2 linked regions of the Gemmata obscuriglobus genome follow. Each later gene encodes a partner of the first gene's protein in a complex. Links are inferred from orthologs where the notes say so. Each region holds a gene or a part of one and is shown in the gene's direction. Other genes may lie near its edges. The genes, in order: GobsT_RS28835 and smc.

Region 1 (3,151 bases):
CTGTCCGCGCTCGCGACCGGGCTGGTGGACCGCGTCTGACGCCGCGAGCCAAGGTCTTAACCGAACGCAGAAAGGGGCCGCTTCGCCCCGGGAACGGTCGTGCGGCACTCTTCAACCGGATTCCAGTAGTTTCAAGTTGGCGACCGCCTTGATGAGATCAATCGCGGACCCCGGGCACACCCACGTTACACCCGCCTGCTGACGCAGGCGGTTCGACGAGCCACGGTCGAACCGCCTGCGTCAGCAGGCGGGTGGCGCACTAACACCGCCAACTTGAAACTACTGGACTCCACTTGGAGCTTGGAACCTGGAACTTGAAACCACTGGCTTCGGTACGCGTCAAGCGCTCAGAGGCGCGGCGGGCAGCGGGCGTGAGGCGTCCGGCGTCACGAACGGTGCCATCTCGTCGGCCGACAGGGACCGCTCGAACCGGGCGCCGACGAAGTAGTCGCCGGTCGAAACCGGGCGCACGTGGACGACGATGAGCTCCACCGTGAGCCGCTCCGTGCCCACCTCCATGACCAGTTCGGCGGGCACAAGTTCACCTTCCGCGGGCGGGTCCGCCATCAACATGCTGACGCCGGTCGCGGACAGGTCCCACACGAGCCCGCTGGTGCGGCGGGCGTTGGCGGGGCCGACCCGGCACACGGTGCCGAACGCGGGCTGGAAGCGGGCCGAGCGGCGGCGCTCGTGGGCTCGGGTCGGGACCGCGTCGAGGAGCTGGTTCATGAGTGTCGGCCTGAGGGGGGCAGGTCACGTAGATGTTCACTGGGACCATAGAACTCGGCGCAGCGAATTTCAGGTCCGGCAAGTAAGAACAGGGTAGAACTTCTTCGCGCCCGCGACGGAATTCAGTGGCCGACGTAACCGCGCTCCCCGGAGTGAACAACAACGGCCCGGTCTCGCACTCGTGAGCCGGTCGCATGCGTCAGTCTTTTACAATTACCAGAGTAATGTAATCGGACCTCCGGTGCCGAATCAGGCCGAAGAATAACCGACGTGGGACGCGCGATTCCTACCCGCCTGGACATTCCGGCGCGGGGTGTTATGTTGCGGCGGTATGTCGCACCTCGTCCGGCTCGATGCGTTCCACGGCCCGCTCGACCTGCTTCTGTACCTGGTCAAGCGGAACGAGGTGGACGTTCTCGACATCCCGATCGCCGCCATTGCCGAGCAGTTCCTCGGTTACGTCCTGGCGGTCAAAGAGCTTGACATCGAGTTCGCCGGTGAGTTCCTGGTCATGTCCGCGACGCTCATGGAGATCAAGAGCCGGACGCTGCTGCCGGCCGACGCGCAGTTCGCGCCCGACGACCAGCCGGACCCGCGGCGCGAACTCGTCCGGCAGTTGCTGGAGTACCGGAAGTTCAAGGACGCCGCCGCCGCGCTCGAGGCGCGGGCCGAGGAGGCGGCGGGGCGGCTCGCGCGGGTCGAGCCGCCCGACCCCAACCCGGTCCGCGACCGCACGCCGAACGTGCGCGCGGTGGAGCTGTGGGACCTGGTCAGTGCGTTCGCGCGGCTCATGCGCGAGACCCAGGCGCTCCAGCCCGCGACGATCGCGGTCGACGACACCCCGCAACACGTCCACGAGGCGCAACTCCTGGAACGGGTCGCGGCGGCCGGCGGGCGGCTGCCGTTCCGGGACGCGTTCCCGCCGCCGCACACCAAACCGCGGCTCATCGGCATCTTCCTCGCCGTCCTCGAACTGATCCGGCACCACGGGCTGGGGCTCGACCAGCCCGAGCCGACCGGCGACATCTTCCTCGTCGCGGCTTCGGCCCTGCCGCCGCTTGAACCGGTCGACGAACCGGTCGACGGACCACCAGCAGACGAGCCGCCGGCGCCCGAACCGGCTAATGTGTCGTAACGCCCGCGCTACCGCACCCACCCGAACCCACCACTATGTCCACTGCACCCGCGGCGCGCCCGGTCGCGCTCGTGACCGGGGCCAGCGCCGGGATCGGCGCCGAGCTGGCGCGACTCCTCGCGCCGGACCACGACCTCGTTCTCACCGCCCGCCGGACCGAACCGCTCCAGGCGCTCGCGGCGGAGCTGACACGAACGCACGGGGCTGTGTGTCGCGTGCTCCCCGCGGACCTGTCCGAGCCGGGGGCCGCGCGGCACCTGTTCGAGGCGGTGCGGGCCGCGGGGGGCGGCATTGAGGTGCTGGTGAACAACGCCGGGTTCGGCGACATCGGCGCGTTCGCGGGGGCCGACCCCGGGAAGCTCCTCCGGATGGTTCAGGTGAACGTGACCGCGCTGACCGAACTCACCGCCCTGTTCCTCCCGGAACTCGTCGCGCGGGGCCGCGGGCGCGTGCTGAACGTGGGGTCGGTGGCCGGGTTCCAGCCGGGGCCGTTCATGGCCGTGTACTACGCGACCAAGGCTTACGTGAACTCGTTCTCGGAGGCGCTGCACAGCGAGCTGCTCGGGACCGGCGTGACGGTAACGGCTCTGTGCCCCGGGCCGGTGGCGACGGAGTTCCTGACGGTCGCGGGGGCCGCGACCGGCGGGTTCAGTGCCGGCCAGGCGCTCAGCGCTCGCGCGGTTGCGGAGGTGGGGCTTCGCGCGATGAAGGCCGGCCGGCGGATGGTCGTGCCGGGCTGGCGGAACCGGATGCTGTTGTTTCTGGAGCGGTTCGCGCCGCGGGGGATCGTGATCCGCGCCGTGAAGCTGATGCTCTGGCGCCGGGCCGGCTGAGGAGTTCGTGTTGAACGTGACGCGCAGAACCCGCCCGGCTGCTCCCAACCGGGTGGGCGCCGGGGCGGGTTCGCCGCTTCACATGGGAATGGCTCGCATCGCGTTCCGAAATCAGCCGGCCGCCATCGCCAGAGCGGGCAGGATGGTGGTGGCGCCCGGGTCACAGCGGGCCGCTTCTTCGGCCGCGGCCCGGATCGCGCCGGTCACCTCGTCGTCGTCGGGCGCGAGGTGGGTCAGGAGTCGGGTGCACCGGTCGCGCACGTCCGGGTCGGCGACCCGCAGCCCTTCGAGCAGCGCCGGGACCGCCGCTCGGCCCACGCGCTTGAGCGCGGTCGCGGCCACCACGCGGCTCCGGGTTTCGGGCTCGGACAGCAGCGCCACCAGCCACGTCACCGCGGGGCCGGCGGCCGGGCCGAGCCGCCCGAGGGTGCCGGCGCAGTCGCGGCGCACGCTC
Region 2 (4,577 bases), 1.1 Mb from region 1 along the record:
GCGCCGACCTGAGCGCGGTGCTCGGCGCGCTGGCGAACCTGGGCGGCGGGTACTCGGAGGCCGTCGAACTGGTCCGCCGGTCCGCCCGGGCGGAGGCGCTCTCGGCCCCCGTGGTGATGGACGCGGTGCCGCGCGAGATGAGCATCCAGCAGCTCGCCGGTTTCGCCAAGGTGGACACGACCCTGGCGAAAGCGAACGTGGAGGTCGCGAAGGTGGGTACGGTGCAGCCCGCCGTGGACGCCAACGGGTTCGAGGTGCCGGTGGACCAGGGGCCGCTGGTCGCCCCGGCCGGGGCGGCGCTGCCGAAACAGGCGCTGAACCGCAACCCGGGGCGCCTGTTCGGGCCGAGCCGGGCGTCCGACGCCCCCATCCTCGACCCGGCCGTGGTCCCGGCCGGGGGGCGGTAGAAGTTAACCGTGTAAAGGCAGAAGGCAAACGTTGAAAACGGCCCGGCGGACATTCCGTCCGCCGCGGCCGGCTTTTAACCTGCACTCACGCTCGAGCCTTCAGAAGTTAGCGGGCTCCGACTTCGCGCTTCCGATTTTCGACTGTTGACTTCCCATGTTGAAGCGCCTCGAACTCGTCGGGTTCAAGTCCTTTGCCGACAAAACGCGGTTCGACTTCGCGCCCGGGGTGACCGGGGTGGTCGGGCCGAACGGGTCCGGCAAAAGCAACGTCGTCGACGCGGTGCGGTGGATCCTGGGCGAGCAGTCCCCGAAGAGCCTGCGCGGCGGCGAAATGGCCGACGTGATCTTCAACGGCTCCAGCTCGCGCAAGAGCCTGGGCATGGCGGAGGTGACGGTCGCGTTCGACAACGCCCGGCGGCTGCTGGCGGTCGACGCCGACGAGGTGCAGCTCACCCGCCGGGTGTACCGCGACGGCACCGGCGAGTACCTCATCAACGGCCAGATGTCCCGGCTGAAGGACCTCAAGAACATCTTCCTGGGTAGCGGCGCCGGGGCCGGCGGGTACACGATCATCGCCCAGGGGCGCGTCGACGAGATGCTCCAGGCGTCGACGAAGGACCGGCGCGCGATCTTCGACGAGGCCGCCGGGATCAGCCGGTTCAAAGCCGACAAAAACGAAACGCTCCGCAAGCTCGCGTCCGTCGAGCTGAACCTGACGCGCTCGAAGGACAAGCTCGACGCGCTCGACGGCCAGCTCCGCACGCTGCGCCTCCAGGCCACGAAGGCCCAGAAGTACAAGGAGCACTCGGACCGGTTGCGGGAGCTGCGCGTCGGGCTGGGGGCGCGCGAGTACCGCGAGCTCACCGCGGCGCTGGCGACCGAGCAGGGCGCCCTCGCCGCGCTGAAGGCGGAGGTGAGCGGCGCCACGTCGGAGGCCGAGCAGCTCGAACACCAGGCCGCGCAGCTCGACTGGCAGGTGACCCGGGGCGAGGAGGCGCTGCGGCACCACGAGGCCCGGCTGGCCGAGGCGCGGCAGCAGCTCGCGGGGTTCGAGGCGTCGCTCAAGCACGACCGCGCCGCGGCGCAGAACTTGGGCGCCGAGCTGCTGAAGGTCGGGCGCCAGCGGGCCGATCTGGGCTACCGCCTGAAGGGGCTGGAGGCGGATTCGGTCCGCGCCGCCGCGGAGAGCGCCGCGGCCGAAGGGCGGCTCACCGACGAGCGGGGCCGCGCGGACGAGGTGAGCGACGCGCTGGCGGCGGTCGTGGCGCGCCTCGCGGACCTGGAGCGGGCGCAGGCCGAGGACCTTCAGCAGCACATGGAGCTGGTGCGCCAGGCGGCGTCCGGCCGGTCCACCGCCGACGCCACGCTCGCGCAAGTGAACCGGCTCCAGAGCGAGTACACGCGGCGGCTGGCGGCCCGCGAGCACCGCGCCGCGCACCGGGCCACGCTCACCCACGCGCTCGACGGCCTGTCGCAAGAGGACGCCGACGTGCAGGCCCGGCTCGCCGCGGCCCGCGAGCAGCTCGACGACCTGACCGCGGCACGCGACACCCTCACCGAGCAACTCGGTGAGGGGCAGGCGCGGCTCGAGGGGCTGCGCGTCGAGCAGGGCGCGCTCCGCGCCCGCATGGAGGTGCTCGAAGACCTCGAGCGGTCGCTCGAGGGGTTCGGCACGGGGGTCGCGGCGGTGTGGCGCCGGCTCGAAGCGGAGGCCGCGGACGATTACACCCCGACCGAGTTGAGCGCCGCGGTGGTCGGGCTGGTTGCGGACCTGCTCACGGTGCCGCGCGAGGTGGCCCCGCTGGTCGAGTTGGCCCTGGGAGATGCCGCCCAGCGGTTCGTCGTTCGGTCGCCGGAGGCGGTGGACGCGGTGGCCGCCGCGGTGGGCGAACTGACCGGGCGGGTCGGGTTCGTGCCGCTGAGCTTTTCCGCCACGCACGCCGGCTCGGCCGACGCGAGCGGCGAACACGGCGGCGCAGGCGGGGGGCCTTCCCTTGCGGCGCTTGTGACCTGCGACCGACCGCACTGCGCCGGGCTGCCCGCGCAGCTCCTCGGCCGCGTCCTGATGGCGGACACGCTCGCGGACGCGCGGTGGCTGGTCGCGCTGCACCCCGGCCACCGGGTGGTCACCCGCAGCGGCGAGCTGCTCGAGCCGGACGGCACCCTCACGGTCGGCCCGCTGCGGGGCGAGGCCGGGCTGGTGTCGCGCAAGAGCGAGCTGCGCGAGCTGCGCGAGCAGTTCCGTGCCACGTCGGAACTCGTCGCGGGGGCGGAAGTCGAACTCGCGGACCTCCGGCGCCGGGCCGAAGCCGCCGAGGGCACCATTGAGGCCGTCGAGGCCGAGATCGCGCTCCTCTCGGACGAGGCCGGCGGCCTGCTCCAGCGGATCGCGCGGCAGCGCCAGCAGGTCGAGCACCTGGACGCGGACATCGAGCTGATCGAGGCCGACTGCCGGACCCTCGAACAGCAGGTGCAAGAGGGCGAGGCGGCGTGGAGCGCCGCCCGGCTCGCGGCGGAGGACGCCGAGCGCGCCGCGGCGGAGCTGGAGTCCCGGCTCGCGGAGGTGAAGCGCGCGCTCGCGGCCGGCGCCGCCGACCGCACCGCCCGCGAGCAGGCCCACACCGCCGCACAGGTGGCCCTGTCCCGCGCCGCCGCGGACCGGGACCGCGCCCGGGAGCGCGCCGCCCAGCTCGAAGCCGACATCCGCAAGCGCAAGATCGAGGCCCTGGATCTGGCCGCCGCGGACCGCAACGCCCGCGGGCGGCTCGCGGACTGCACGCTCGCGGCCCTCCGCGCGAGTGCGGGCCAGGCCGACGCGTACGGCGAGAAGGAGTCGCGCGAGCGGCTCGCGGCGGAGCTGTCGGCGAAAGGCGCCGCGGACCGGGCGGACCGCGACCGGGTACGCGCCCGGCTCCAGCAGCTCCGCCACGGGTGGCAGGAAAAGCAGGCCGCCGCGCACGCCCGCGAACTCGCCGCCCACGACCTCGGCGCCCGGCTCGCCGCGCTCGGCCAGCGGATCCGCGAGGACTACGGGATCGAACTGGCCGAACTGGCGGGCGGCGCGCTCCGGCCCGCCGAGGGCTCCAGCGCGGACATTTCGGGCACCGAAGACGCTCGTGCCGACACGACCAGTTCGGAACGCATCGAGCCGCCGCTCGTGGGCGTCAACGTGCTCGAAGCCCAGGCCGAAATCGAAGACCTGAAGCGCAAGCTGGCCCGGCTCGGCAGCGTCAACATGGAGGCGCTCGAGGAGCTTACCCGGGTCGAGGGCGAGTTCAACGCGCTCCAGGCGCAGCACAGCGATTTGAACGCCGCCCGGCAGTCGCTCCAGCAGATCATCGACGCCATCAACGGCGACAGCCGCAAGCTGTTCCTGGACACCCTCAACGCGGTCCGCGGGTACTTCCAGGAGCTGTTCCGCAAACTGTTCGGCGGCGGGCAGGCGGACATCGTGCTGGAGGACGAGGCCGACGTGCTGGAGTCGGGGATCGAGATCACCGCCCGCCCGCCCGGTAAAGAGCTGCGATCACTGTCGCTGCTCTCGGGCGGCGAGAAGACGCTGACCGCGGTCGCCCTCCTGCTCGCGATCTTTCGCAACAAACCGTCGCCGTTCTGCATCCTCGACGAGGTGGACGCGGCGCTGGACGAGGCGAACACGGCGCGGCTCGCGGGGGTGCTGCGCGAGTTCCTGGACCGCAGCCAGTTCATTGTCATCACCCACAAGAAGCGGACGATGGCCGCCGCCGACCGGCTGTGGGGGGTTACCATGCAGGAGAGCGGCATCAGCCGGCTGCTGCCCATGCGGTTCGAGGACTGGAACGACGAGGGCGGTGAGGCGCAAGCCGCCTGATGCCGAAGGTGGCCCGTGGGAGCGATCAGAGCCCCCACGGTTGAGCCCGGCGGCCGGCATACCCAAAACGTCACACCTGATTTCGAGCGACAGATATTCTGGTCGCGTCAGCCGGCGGTTCCGCTGCGACATGATCTTTGTCAATTAATTTAGTTCATTGTTGAATTCCGATAGCGGGGTGGTAACTACTACCTGCAACTTTGTGTCTCCGTACTGGGTTTGGGCTACACTGTCTGCCCGGCGGCACGTTGCCCCGTCCCCCTGTCCCCCGCATTTGCGTATGAATTATCTGCAGCAACGTCGGAACGCTCTGGGTCAGA

What was found.
Region 2: the proteins of GobsT_RS28835 (region 1) and smc are in contact, whole or in part, in a crystal structure (PDB 3ZGX), measured with the Bacillus subtilis proteins. The link is inferred for Gemmata obscuriglobus from one-to-one orthologs.

The regions. Positions count from the first base shown.
Region 1 is NZ_CP042911.1:6,979,935-6,983,085, reverse strand. Bases 115-2,962 are described here. They hold GobsT_RS28835 (segregation and condensation protein A), read left to right. Parts: upstream 115-1,060; coding sequence 1,061-1,864; downstream 1,865-2,962. Other genes in these bases: GobsT_RS28825 (HEAT repeat domain-containing protein), read right to left, coding at 2,809-2,962; GobsT_RS28830 (SDR family NAD(P)-dependent oxidoreductase), read left to right, coding at 1,900-2,697; GobsT_RS28840 (PilZ domain-containing protein), read right to left, coding at 340-729. In the rest of the region: GobsT_RS28845 (sigma-70 family RNA polymerase sigma factor), read left to right, coding at 1-39; more of GobsT_RS28825, read right to left, coding at 2,963-3,151. UniProt on the Bacillus subtilis protein: Participates in chromosomal partition during cell division. May act via the formation of a condensin-like complex containing Smc and ScpB that pull DNA away from mid-cell into both cell halves.
Region 2 is NZ_CP042911.1:8,062,352-8,066,928, forward strand. The notes cover bases 184-4,457. They hold smc (chromosome segregation protein SMC), read left to right. Parts: upstream 184-561; coding sequence 562-4,257; downstream 4,258-4,457. Other genes in these bases: GobsT_RS33415 (flagellar basal body P-ring protein FlgI), read left to right, coding at 184-407. In the rest of the region: more of GobsT_RS33415, read left to right, coding at 1-183; GobsT_RS33425 (M24 family metallopeptidase), read left to right, coding at 4,538-4,577. UniProt on the Bacillus subtilis protein: Required for chromosome condensation and partitioning.